One region of the Rhizobium mulingense genome, then DNA from elsewhere that is predicted to be linked to it. Evidence: predicted binding sites of a transcription regulator. Region 1 holds the regulator's gene; each other region holds the start of a gene.
What was found. The regulator LexA, encoded in region 1, represses DNA repair genes until DNA is damaged. The targets are predictions, from matches to a motif close to TGTTCNNNNTGTGTTCNG.
Positions count from the first base shown of each region.

Region 1 (3,208 bases):
GCTGCCTGCCCTGCGGCCGGTCGTGGCGGTCGCCGGCTTCTTCGGCGGCGTCTTCCTGACCTCGTTGATCGGTGGCTTTTCCACGGCGTTGTTTGCTGTTGAGCATTTTCATCGCCTGACAGCTTATGGCCTGCCGGCGAACCTTGCGACGATGCCGATCATCTCCTTCATCGTCATGCCGGCGGGGCTGCTGGCGATGTTGCTCATGCCGTTCGGCCTGGACGCTCCGCTCTGGACGGTGGTCGGCTTCGGCCTCGATCTGGTGATTACGGTCGCCAAGACGGTGTCCGGCTGGGGCGGCAATATCGACCTCGGCCGTTTGCCCGGCTGGTATTTCGCCGTCGCCGTGGCAGGCTTTCTGCTGTTAACGCTGCTCCGCACCCGATTGCGCCATGTCGGCACGTCGATCCTCGCCGTCGCGACGCTCATTGTGTTGATACTGCCGGGTTCCCGGCCGCCGGATCTGGTGATATCCGAGGATGGTGGTTTGGTCGCGCTCATCGCGCCGGCGGCGATGGCTTCCAACCGTGAAAACCCGCCGGACTTCATCTTCGACCAGTGGCAGAGAGCGCTGGTGCTGCCGACGCACCACCCGCCGAAGATGCTGGATGGGCCTGCCATCCCGGCGCAGGGTGATGACCGCCGGGTCAGGCTTTCCCGCGATCAGCAGAATGAAGCGAGGACGGCAATGGTGGCCGCCGCAGCCGGCGGTGAGGCAAATCGGTTTTCTTGCGTGAAGAAGGCTTGGTGTATAGCCAGGCTCGGCAATGGCCATGTCGTCGCCGTCATCGACAATGCCGCCTATCTCGGCCCGGCCTGCGACGCCGGCGTGGTTGTCGTGACCTCGGTGCGCCTGCGGTTCGACCGCTGCCGCTCGGGTGCGACACTCTTTACCGGCGAGACGCTGCGCAGGACCGGTTCCGTTGAATTGCGCTTTGCGCAGACGGGATTCGAGGTCGCAACCGCATTCAGCGCCTTGTCGCGTCCATGGATGCGCCACCGCGCCTATGATTGGCGCAAAGACGGTTTTACCGAATCCGGACCGTCTGCTGTCAGTGATAACGGCGAATGAGGCCGACCAGCTTGCCCTGCACCTTGACCCGGTCGGGCCCGAAGATTCGGGTCTCGTAAGCCGGGTTGGCGGCTTCGAGGGCGATCGAGGCACCCTTGCGGCGAAAGCGCTTGAGCGTCGCTTCCTCGTCGTCGACCAGGGCAACGACGATATCGCCGGGACTTGCGGTGCTGCCGTTGCGGATGATCACCGTGTCGCCATCGAAGATTCCGGCGTCGATCATCGAATCGCCCTTGACCTCCAGCGCATAATGCTCGCCTGAGCCGAGCATATCCGCAGGAACGATGATGTCGTGCGTGTTATTCTGGATCGCCGAGATCGGAACGCCGGCTGCGATCCGGCCCATTACCGGCACGGACACAGAGTTGCCGTTGTCGGCGATCGGCTTTGCGGCAGCTGGGGCGGCGACCGGCTGGGGCTTGCCGAGGCTGCCTTCGATAACGCTCGGCGAAAAACCGCGGCGCGGCTGAAGACTGGGGCTATAGGCCTCCGGCAGCTTGATCACTTCCAGGGCCCGGGCGCGGTTCGGTAGGCGGCGAATGAAACCACGTTCCTCGAGCGCCGTGATCAGGCGATGAATGCCGGATTTCGAGGCGAGATCCAGGGCATCCTTCATCTCGTCGAAAGAGGGCGGAACGCCGGATTCCTTCATGCGCTCATGAATGAAAAGGAGAAGCTCCTGTTGTTTGCGCGTGAGCATCGACGTAGACCCCGTGATTGAAACAAATCCAGAACAGACACTATATGTTCCATATGTGTTCCGCAAGTAGCTAAATTTCCGTAAAACTTCGCGCCAACTCGTCGAGATTTTTGTTTTCATTCGCCGGATTGGCGCACATGTCTTGCATTGGGGGTGGTGCTGTCGCACATCTCTGGCGTGTCAGGAGGGATATCATGATCGCACATTCCGCCAAACCGCACCCGCTGGATCATGTCGTCCTACCAGTCGTCAATATCGACCTGGCGCGCGAAAGGCTCGGCAAGCTCGGCTTTACCGTCGCCGCCGATGCGCGCCATCCGTTCGGAACGGAAAATGCCTGCGTTTTTTTCGCCAACAAAACCTATATCGAGCCGCTCGGCGTGGCGAGTGTCGAGGAGAGCGAGACAGCGGCCCGCCAGGGCAATGTCTTCATCGCTCGCAATCGCGCCTTCCGCTTCCGCTGCGGCGAGGAGGGACTTTCGGCGCTGGCCTTTCTCACCGAGGATGCCGGCCTCGATCATCGGCGGTTCGTCGGCAACGGCGCGAGCGCCGGCGAGATGCTGCAGTTCAGCCGGTCGATGCGGATGCCGGACGGTTCGGAAAGCGTCGGCAGCTTCAAACTGGCTTTTTCAGGAGATCTGCGCGCGCCCGACTTCTTTCTCTTCACCTGTCAGCGCATCAATGCCTTCCCGGCCGGTCGCGCCGCCCTGGAGACGCATGCCAATGGCGTAACCGGCATTGCCGAGATCGCGCTTTGTACGCCGGAGCCGGCGGCGTTTGCCGCGTTCGTTGGTCTTGCCGCCGGGCAAACGGCGGTGGAGAAAACCGGTTTCGGCATGAAGATCGCCGCCTCGAATGCCAAGATCAGCCTGATGACGCCGGAAGGGCTGGAGGCATATTTCGAGCTTGTCGTTTCCGCCGCCGATCGTGGCCTGCGCGGCCGGGCAATCCTCTTCACCGTCACCGATCTTGCCGTGACAGAAGCGCATTTGGCTGCTAACGGAGTGACATACACACGCAAGAACAATCGCATTCTGGTGAAGCCCACGCCCGGGCAGGGCGCGCTTTTTGCCTTCGAGGAACCACGATGAGCACTGATACCAATTCCGAGGTCAAGATCGGCGAAGGCGAAGGCCAGATCACCTTTTCCAATACCGGCCGCTTGTCGCTGATTGCCGGCCCCTGCCAGATGGAGAGCCGCGATCACGCCTTCATGGTTGCCGGCACGCTGAAGGAGCTCTGCGCAAAGCTCGGCATCGGCCTCGTCTACAAGAGTTCCTTCGATAAGGCGAACCGCACCTCGCTCTCGGCCGAACGCGGCATCGGGCTTGAAAAGGGCATGGAGGTCTTTGCTGACCTGAAGAAGGAATTCGGCTTCCCCGTCCTGACCGACGTTCACACCGCCGAGCAATGCGCCGAGGTGGCGGAGGTGATCG
Region 1 is NZ_JARFVE010000006.1:216,130-219,337, forward strand. Features, by position in the region: gene PYR71_RS16095 (ComEC/Rec2 family competence protein) at 1-1,072, shown strand, start outside; gene lexA (transcriptional repressor LexA) at 1,053-1,772, opposite strand; gene PYR71_RS16105 (VOC family protein) at 1,967-2,863, shown strand; gene kdsA (3-deoxy-8-phosphooctulonate synthase) at 2,860-3,208, shown strand, end outside.

Region 2 (3,208 bases), on a different contig from region 1:
CGACGCTGCCGAATGCGGATGCGCGATCATCAATGTCGGCAATATGACGGCCGCCAGGCCGTAAACCATACCGCGTACGCCGTAGAACCTACCGCGTGTCATGACGCACCTCCTCTCGCCGGGAACCCGGCAGAAGAGGAGATTTTCGCTGACCTGTTCCGCCGTCCACCGGCATTCCATGGCCATCCGTTGCGAAGCGAGGCGCTTCGGCGGCGCCATGGGCGAATTATAGCGCGAAATCTGTTTGGGCGCCATTTTTTGCGCGATGTGGGATGCTTCTCCGAAGGCGACCCGCCTCTTAGAGAAAACCCTTCCCCAACCCCTCTCCACAAGGGGGAGGGACTAAGCGGTGATGCCCGGCGGCGACCGAAGAGAGAGGTCTTGCTGACTGCTATCGTTTGACAGATGGTTACGACAGCGGCTCACGTGAAGCGGTGCGACACGTTAGCCCCTCCCCTTGTGGGAGTGGTTTTGGGCGGGTGAAGCGTAGAATTGCCTACCGCGCCGCGCTCGCCACCCAGGATGGAATCAATTCACACGCGAGCTTGCGCGGCTTCTGACCCTTAACGAACTCGGCAAGGCGCATGCCGCTCCTGGCGGCGGCCAGCGCCTGGCTTTTCGGCATCAGCAGTCCAAGCTCCAGCGGCGGCGCGGCGCGGCCGACGCGCTCGAAAAACGGGCGCCGGTAACCGCGCGATGCGGTGAAGCGGGCCGGCAGCTTATTAAGCGCGATATATTCGGCAATCGCGTCGATCCAGCCGGCCTGCGGACGCGCACCCGGCTCGACGAAAAGCAGCCAGTCGCCGCGGGCGGAACCGACGATGTCCTTGATATCCCACTGCGAGTGAAACCGGCAGCCGGCCGCGTCGGCGACCCGCGAAGTGCCGTCGCGCGAGCCGTGATCGAGCACCACGACATCGCTGACAAGACCCTCCACCGCACCCGCCACCAAAACCGATAAGGTCTGGGCCAGCTCGGATTCCTGATCCTGACATTCGAGAACAACTGTCAACATTGTCTAGTCATAATGCGCCGCACAAATTTTTGCCAGCGGCGTTTTCCGCATTTTGTTCTTGCATTGTTCTCATTTTGCCGATAGGAATTTAATCAGCAAAACGGGCGGAGGCGATCGCTTCCCGCTGCGGGAGATTCCGATGAGAGAGCAGTCCCTGGCAGGGCAGGCCGCATTCGCGCCTGCCAATACGGCAGATATTGCCGATGCGATGATCGTATCCTCGGGGCTGAGGGTCGAGGTCGACCGGCGCCGCGGGCGCGGCGCAGGGCTGAACCCGACCGGCCGCTTCGAGGCGTTGCAGCGGGAGACCTTTGACGACGGCTGGCAGACGCTGGAAGAGCTTCCGCCATTCAAGACCGAGGTGCAGATCGAAAAGCCGCGCACGGCCATCACCCGCAACGAATCGCCCGACGTCGCTTTCGACCGCTCGATCAATCCCTATCGCGGCTGCGAGCATGGCTGCATCTATTGTTTCGCCCGGCCGACACACGCCTATATGGGGCTATCAGCGGGGCTCGATTTCGAGACGAAGCTGTTCGCCAAGCCGGATGCGGCAAAGCTGCTGGAGCGGGAGCTCGCCAAGCCAGGCTACAAGGTGCGGGCGATCGCGATTGGCACCAATACCGACCCCTATCAGCCGGTCGAGAAGGAATGGCGCATCATGCGCGGCATTCTCGAGGTTTTGAACAAGGCGAACCATCCGGTTTCGATCGTCACCAAGTCAGCGATGATCCTCAGGGATCTCGACATTCTGCAGGAGATGGCGGCGAAGAACCTGGTGCGCGTCGGCATCTCCGTGACGACGCTCGACCGCAAGCTTGCCCGGACGATGGAGCCGCGCGCCGCCACGCCGCCGCGTCGGCTGGAGACCATTCACACGCTGTCGGAAGCAGGGATCCAAACGGCCGTGATGGCCGCGCCGCTGATCCCGGCGCTGAACGATCACGAGCTGGAGCGCATCCTCGAATCGGCCAAGGTGGCCGGCGCCGTCGAGGCGAGCTATGTCATCCTGCGGCTGCCGCTCGAGGTCAGCCCGCTCTTCCGCGACTGGCTGTTGCAGCATTATCCCGATCGCTACCGGCATGTGATGTCGCTGGTGCGCTCGATGCGCGGCGGCAAGGATTACGACGCTGAATTCGGCAAGCGCATGAAGGGCGCCGGCCCCTATGCAAGGCAGATCGCCCGGCGCTTCGAAATGGCGGCGAGGCGTTTCGGCCTGACGCGGCGTGGTCTGCCGCTGCGCGACGATCTGTTCGTGCCGCCTGATGGCAGCGGCGTCCAGCTGTCGCTGCTCTGATTTATAGATTTGCGCATCGGCCCATCGAGAAACCGCCCTGTTTTCGAGCCCGAGCGCAATTCCCGCGGATGGCCCTGACCGCTACCATCCGCCGGACCGTCCCCGGCCGCCGCCCTGATCCGGGGACTTGCGGGAAATCGGGTTGGCGTGCGAGGTTCAGCCGCATGAAACCTCGCACGCCACCCGATTCTCCCCTGCTTTTCGACACGGCTCCGCTCGTGCCGGATTTCCGCCTGGAGCTCAAAGCCCGCAAGGCCGGCCACTGGCCGGTTGCCGGCGCCGACGAGGCCGGCCGCGGGCCGCTTGCCGGGCCGGTCGTCGCCGCCGCCGTCATCCTCGACCCGAAACGCATCCCCGAGGGCCTCAACGATTCCAAACAGCTTTCGGCGCAGCGGCGCGAGGAATTGTTCGTGCAAATTCTCGCGACCGCGACCGTCTCGATCGCTTCTTCCAGCTCGACGCGCATCGACGAGACGGATATCCGCAAGGCAAGCCTCGACGCGATGCGCCGCGCCATCTGCAGCCTCGCCGTTCCGGCAAGCTACGTCCTGACCGATGGGCTCGACGTGCCGCCCGGCCTCGATTGCCCCGGGCAGGCCGTGGTCAAGGGCGATGCCCGCTCGGTCTCGATCGCCGCCGCCTCGATCGTCGCCAAGGTGACGCGCGACCGGATGATGGCCCGCGCCCACAATGTCTTTCCGGATTACGGCTTTGCCGCGCATGTCGGCTACGGCACGGCGCAGCACCGCGCCGGTATCGAGAAGCATGGCCCCTGCTCCCTGCACCGAATGAGCTTCCGGCCGCTGCGCAAGGGCGAGGACGGGCCCGAGATGGATGAGTTGATCCCGGAATAGGTCGCCCACAAGAAATCCGGGCAATGAGAAGCCGGACGAGCA
Region 2 is NZ_JARFVE010000002.1:152,054-155,261, forward strand. Features, by position in the region: gene PYR71_RS00895 (hypothetical protein) at 1-102, opposite strand, end outside; gene PYR71_RS00900 (glycosyltransferase family 2 protein) at 497-1,015, opposite strand; gene PYR71_RS00905 (PA0069 family radical SAM protein) at 1,155-2,312, shown strand; gene rnhB (ribonuclease HII) at 2,477-3,166, shown strand.
Region 2: PYR71_RS00905 (PA0069 family radical SAM protein) is a predicted target of LexA. The motif match lies at 1,069-1,086, and genes of this name have one in related genera.

Region 3 (3,208 bases), on a different contig from region 1:
TCACCAAGCCGTTGGCGCCGGGGACCACAGCGATCATGTTCTCGCCATCGCCGCCGACGAGGATCAGCGCCGTGCCTGTGGGGCCGTCGACATGCTTGACCAGGGAGAGGTCGGTTCCGGCATCATCGAGTAGGGCGAGCGCATCCGCGGCAAAACCATCCTTGCCGACGCCGCCGGCCATATGCACATAGCGACCAGCGCGGCGGGCTGCCAGCGCCTGATTGGCACCCTTGCCGCCGGCGGCCGTGGCAAATCCGTTGCCGGCGACCGTCTCGCCGGGCTTCGGCAGGCGCGCGGTCGTGGCGATGAGATCCATGTTGATGGACCCGAAAACTGTGATCATGAGGATGTCCTGTCTTTTGGAACACGCGGGTGACGTGATGTTCCAACTCTTGTATGAAATGCGGGGCAGACACTGCCCGAAGCGGTCACTCCTCGTCAACCATCCGAAGCTTGAGAAGACCGGTGCGGCTTTCCACTGATTTGGCCGGAGTCTCGTCGTCCGGCCTGATATCGCCGCTCGCCTCGAATTCCAGCGCTTCGATTTTGGCGCCGCGCCTGGTGAGCTTGTCGGCCGAGGTAACGACCATGTCGATATCCTTTTGCGCCATGGCGAAATGGCCCTGCAGCTTGCGCACCCGCTCGTCGAGACGGCCGAGATCGTCCATCAGCAGCGCCACCTCGCCCTGAATCAGATGCGCCTGCGCCCGCATGCGCTGGTCTTTCAGCACCGCCTGGATAACCTGGATCGATAGCGTCAGCAGCGACGGCGAGACGATGACGATGCGCGCCCGGTGCGCCTTCTGCACCACCGGCTCGAAATTTTCGTGGAGCTCGGCAAAGATCGATTCGGACGGCACGAAGAGAAAGGCGGTATCCTGGGTTTCACCCTGGATCAGATATTTCTCGGCAATATCGCGGATATGGATCTCCATGTCGCGGCGGAACTGCTGGCCGGCGAGCTTGGCGGCCTCGGGGCTGCCGGCGTCGCGGATGGCGTTCCACGCTTCGAGCGGGAATTTCGCGTCGATGACGAGCGGCGGCGCGCCGTTCGGCATGCGGATCGTGCAGTCCGGCCGCGAGCCGTTGGACAGCGTCTGCTGGAAGGCGTAGGCGCCCATCGGCAGGCCGTCGGCAACGATCGTCTCCATCCGCGACTGGCCGAAGGCGCCGCGCGTCTGCTTGTTGGAAAGTATCGCCTGCAGCCCGACGACGTCCTTGGCGAGCGTCTGGATATTGTTCTGCGCCGCATCGATGACCGCCAGCCGCTCCTGCAGCCGCTGCAGGTTCTCATGCGTCGATTTGGTCTGCTCGGTGATCGTCGAGTTCATGCGCTGCGACATGCCGTCGAGACGCTGGCTGATCGTCTGGTTGAGTTCGCTTTGCCGCGCGCCGAAGACCTCGGTCATCGCCGCGATCCGACCCTGCATCTCCGCCTGGATCTTCAAAAGCTCGGCCATGCGCATCGCACTTTCCCTGGCGCGCAGATCCGCCTCCTCCGCCTGTTCGCGGCGAAGCCCGGCGGCGCGCAAAAAAAGGACGATCACCAGCAGGATGAGGACTGCAAGAACGCCGCCGGCCAGCGCCAGCATGGTCGGGCTGATCGAGGCGACGGAAGCTGCGAGCGATTCGGAAGTGGCGGTCATGGCGCAACCATAACAGAACATATGGCAATATATAGATCAAAACGTGAACGAAATCGGTGATCCTCAATATCTTCCAAGGCCGCCGCGCCTTGCCGGCCCACGCGGAAAATCGCGGTCGGATTTAACGATTGCTCAACCATATTCGCCAAAAGCTGTGGCGCAGAATTCCCTCCCGCGCCGTCGCGCCAAATACAGAGATACCCATGACATCCCAGCAGACCGACAGCGCGCTCAAACAGCGTCTCGATTTCATCGAACTGGACGAGGCGTCACGCAAGTCGATGCGGGAGCTGCGCCCTGTGATTGCCGAGTTGATCGGCGGCGCCCTCGATAAATTCTACGCCAAGATTGCTAGGGCGCCCGCTGTCTCGAGCTTCTTCCCTGACAAGGTCCATGTCGGCCATGCCAAGAAGCGGCAGCAGGATCATTGGGCCAATCTTGCAGGCGGTACGTTTGATGAAAGCTATGTCGAAGGCGTGACCGCCGTCGGCCGCACCCATGCTCGCATCGGGCTGGAGCCGCGCTGGTATATCGGCGGCTATGCCCTCGTCATGTCCGAGCTCGTCAAGGGCATCATGGAGAAGCAGTGGCCGTCGGTCTTCGCGCGCCAGCAGGGCAGGCAACTGGCGGAGAAGCTGTCCGCCGTCATCAAATCGGGCATGCTCGACATGGATTATTCCATCTCGGTCTATCTTGAGACCCTGGAAGCCAAGCGCCGCGCGCTGGAAGAGGAGCGCGCCAAGGCGCAATCCGACCAGGCCATCGCGCTGGAGCAGCTGCGCCGCGGCCTGGAAGCACTGTCGAACGGCGATCTCGAAGCAACTCTGCCATCCGACCTGCCGGGTGATTTCAGGCAGATGGCCGAGGATTACAACCGCGCCGTCAGCGCTCTTCGCCAGTCTTTCGCATCCGTGCGCGACACGTCGGGCCAGATCATGAGCGGCGCCGACGTCATTTCCAATGCAACCAACGACCTGGCGCTGCGCACCGCCCAGCAGGCAGCCGGCGTCGAGGAAAGCTCGGCCGCCCTGCAGCAGCTTTCCGTCAGCGTCGGCCAAACCGCCGCCAATGCCGAAAAGGCTTCCGGCGCCGTGCGTGAGACACAGCAGAAGGCGAAGAATTCCGGTGAACTCGTCACCAGCGCCGTCTCGGCGATGGCCGGCATCGAAAAATCCTCGACCGAAATCTCCAAGATCATCGGCGTCATCGACGAGATCGCCTTCCAGACCAATCTTCTGGCGCTGAATGCCGGCGTCGAAGCGGCGCGCGCAGGTGAAGCCGGCAAGGGTTTTGCCGTCGTCGCCCAGGAAGTCCGCCAGCTCGCCCAGCGCACGGCTGAAGCCGCCAAGGAGATCAAGAACCTGATCTCGCAGAGTTCCCGCCAGGTCAATGAGGGTGTGGGCATCGTCTCCAGCACCGGCGAGGCGCTGAACGACATGATCAGCCGCATCGATATCATCAACCGATTCGTCGCCGATATTGCCGCCGCCGCCCGCGATCAGGCAACCGGCGTCGACGAGGTCAGCGTGGCGATCCGCAGCATGGGCGAAATCACCCAGCAG
Region 3 is NZ_JARFVE010000002.1:617,297-620,504, reverse strand. Features, by position in the region: gene PYR71_RS03160 (ribokinase) at 1-343, opposite strand, end outside; gene PYR71_RS03155 (DNA recombination protein RmuC) at 429-1,646, opposite strand; gene PYR71_RS03150 (globin-coupled sensor protein) at 1,850-3,208, shown strand, end outside.
Region 3: PYR71_RS03155 (DNA recombination protein RmuC) is a predicted target of LexA. The motif match lies at 1,679-1,696, and genes of this name have one in related genera.

Region 4 (3,208 bases), on a different contig from region 1:
TCAACGGCCAGAAGGGCCAAATGGGCCAGGCGAACTATTCGGCCGCCAAGGCCGGCGATCTCGGTTTCACCAAGGCGCTTGCGCAGGAAGGCGCGGCGAAAAACATTACGGTCAACGCCATCTGCCCCGGTTACATCGGCACGGAAATGGTGCTTGCCGTGCCGGAGAAAGTGCTGAACGAACGGATCATTCCCCAAATTCCCGTCGGCCGTCTCGGCGAGCCGGAAGAGATTGCCCGTTGCGTCACCTTCCTCGTCTCCGATGATGCCGGCTTCATCACCGGTTCGACGCTGACGGCCAATGGCGGGCAGTTCTTCGTCTAGCCCATTCTCCGATCACGTGGATCGAAAAGGGAGCGCATCCGGCTGGATGCGCTCCTTTTCTGTCCCGGCATGCCACCGTTGGCGCTGACGGCCACGGCGAGCAAAGAAAAACGGGCGCCGAAGCGCCCGTTGGGAAGTCCGATATGCGTTTGTCGATCAGTAGCGGCAACGGGCCTCGTAGCGGCGGCCGTAGCGGTCGCGATAGATGCAGTAGCCGCGGCGTTCAACCGACTGGCCGATCAGAGCGCCGGTCAGACCGCCGGCAACGGCGCCGACAGCGGCACCACCCCAGCTATTGGTAACGGCGCCGCCGATAACCGCACCGGTGCCGGCGCCGATCGCCGTGCCCTGCTCGGTCGCCGTGCAGGATGCGAGAGCGCCCACGAGCGCGCCAATGAGAACAATCTTCTTCATCATGTCGTAACTCCCCAGGTTGTCGGGCTTTAGATGCGGCCCATTAGTACAAGGATAATGATAATGACGAGAACTAGCCCCAAACCGCCGGAAGGTCCATAGCCCCAGCCACGGCTATAACCCCAATTCGGCAAGGCTCCGATCAAGAGCAGAATGAGGATAACGAGAAGTATCGTGCCAAGCATGGTGTGTTTCCTTCATTTCATCCGCAATCTGAATGGACAAGAAACACGCATTGGCGATTTTTGTTCCCGGTTGAGCGCGCGAATTGTGGTGCGAGGAGATTCATGGTTTGCGATCCGTGTTCCCCGGTAAATTGTCAATATGGTTAAAAAGATGTTTAAATACAATATGTTGCGGCGAACAAAGCGGAAAAGTCGCTATGTCGCCGATTCGTCGGTGATTCGTTCCGTTTTTGATCGACCGATCGCACAAGCGGTTTCCCGGGTGTAGACTGTGTGAATTTCGTGGTCGAAAGGTTAACGCCTGTCCGAAGCATCAGATGCGAGGATCTGTCGCCTGCCTGCATCTAGCGGCGGGTGGCGGCGGCGCCACCAGATCTTGCCGTGAACGAAAGGTGAAAGCGGTTCGGTCGGCGATTCGTCTCCGCTTCGTTCCGGATTTGGTCGAGAAATTAATGTGGGGTGGAATTTTCGACCGGCAAAAAGCGCGCGACAGACCGCCGGCAAGGCGACGGAAATGCGAAGGGACAGATTCTCGCGATTCAGCATCTAGTAGGAAAAAGTGATTCAAAATCAATACTTAGCCGTGAACAAAAGCTGAATCAGCGGGAGTCAGCGATTCGTCGCTGATTCGTTCTCAGGCTGTTCCGAATCTGAAATGCGGGCGCTCCCGATGACTCGCAAAGGTCGTAATTGCGGAAGCATTTTAAAATCTGCCCTTGCGTTTGCGGCGATAGCTGTCCATGTGTTCTGTGCCTCCGTCGCGAGGCGACAGTTTTCCTGGGGCCGCCTGCCTCAATTGCATGGACGATGACTCTGACTTCGCAGCCGATGATTCTGAGCGGGCGCGGTGTGACCGCGATGCTCGGACCAACCAATACCGGCAAGACCCATTATGCTATCGAGCGCATGGTCGCACACGGGACCGGTGTGATCGGCCTTCCGCTCCGGCTGCTGGCGCGCGAGGTCTATACGCGGGTGGTGGAGAAGGTCGGTGTGCAGAACGTGGCGCTGGTCACCGGTGAGGAAAAGATTTCGCCCGTCAATGCACGTTTTTCGGTCTGTACCGTCGAAGCGATGCCGCGTGAGACCAAGGCCGCCTTTGTCGCGATCGACGAGGTGCAGCTTGCCGGCGATCTCGAGCGCGGCCATATCTTCACCGACCGAATCCTGCATCTGCGCGGTCGCGAGGAAACGCTACTGCTCGGCGCGGCAACGATGCGGCCGATCCTGCAGCAGCTCCTGCCCGGTATTACCATCGTCGAGCGGCCGCGGCTTTCGCACCTTTTCTACGCCGGACAGAAAAAGATCACCCGGCTGCCTCAGCGCTCCGCAATCGTCGCCTTTTCGGCCGACGAGGTCTATGCCATCGCCGAGCTCATCCGCCGGCAGCGCGGCGGCGCGGCTGTCGTGCTGGGGGCGCTCAGCCCGCGCACCCGCAATGCGCAGGTGGCGCTTTACCAGGCGGGCGACGTCGAATATCTGGTGGCGACCGATGCGATCGGCATGGGACTGAACCTCGATGTCGATCACGTTGCCTTCGCCCAGGACCGAAAATTCGACGGGTACCAGTTCCGCAACCTCAATCCGGGTGAACTCGGCCAGATCGCCGGCCGCGCCGGGCGGCATGTGCGCGACGGAACCTTCGGCGTCACCGGCCAGGTCTCGCCCTTCGACGAAGAGCTTGTGCAGCGCATCGAGGGTCACGAATTCGACAACGTCAAGGTTTTGCAATGGCGCACGACCGAGATGGACTTCTCCTCGATCAACGCGCTGCGCGCCAGCCTCGAGGCGGGACCGCGCGTGGCAGGGCTGACGCGAGCACTGCCCGCGGTCGACCAACAGGCGCTGGAACAGCTTTCGCGCTATCCGGAGGTCATCGATCTCGCCGATCGGCCGGCCCGCGTCGAAAAACTCTGGGAGGCTTGCGCACTTCCCGACTACCGGCGTATCACTCCGGCACAACATGCCGATCTTATCTCGACCCTCTTTTCCGATCTCGTCCGCTATGGCACGGTGAACGAGCAGTTTCTGGCGGAGCAGGTTCATCGCTCCGACCGGACAGATGGGGAAATTGACACGCTTTCGGCGCGAATCGCGCAGATAAGGACCTGGACCTATGTTTCGAATCGGCCCGGTTGGCTGGCTGATCCGACACATTGGCAGGAAAAGACGCGGGAAATCGAAGATCGATTGTCCGATGCGTTACATGAAAGGTTGACGAAACGCTTTGTTGATCGCAGGACATCTGTGCTCATGAAGCGCCTGAGAGAGAATGCGATGCTGGAA
Region 4 is NZ_JARFVE010000005.1:210,959-214,166, reverse strand. Features, by position in the region: gene PYR71_RS13660 (beta-ketoacyl-ACP reductase) at 1-323, shown strand, start outside; gene PYR71_RS13655 (YMGG-like glycine zipper-containing protein) at 480-740, opposite strand; gene PYR71_RS13650 (DUF3309 family protein) at 767-922, opposite strand; gene PYR71_RS13645 (helicase-related protein) at 1,730-3,208, shown strand, end outside.
Region 4: PYR71_RS13645 (helicase-related protein) is a predicted target of LexA. The motif match lies at 1,655-1,672, and genes of this name have one in related genera.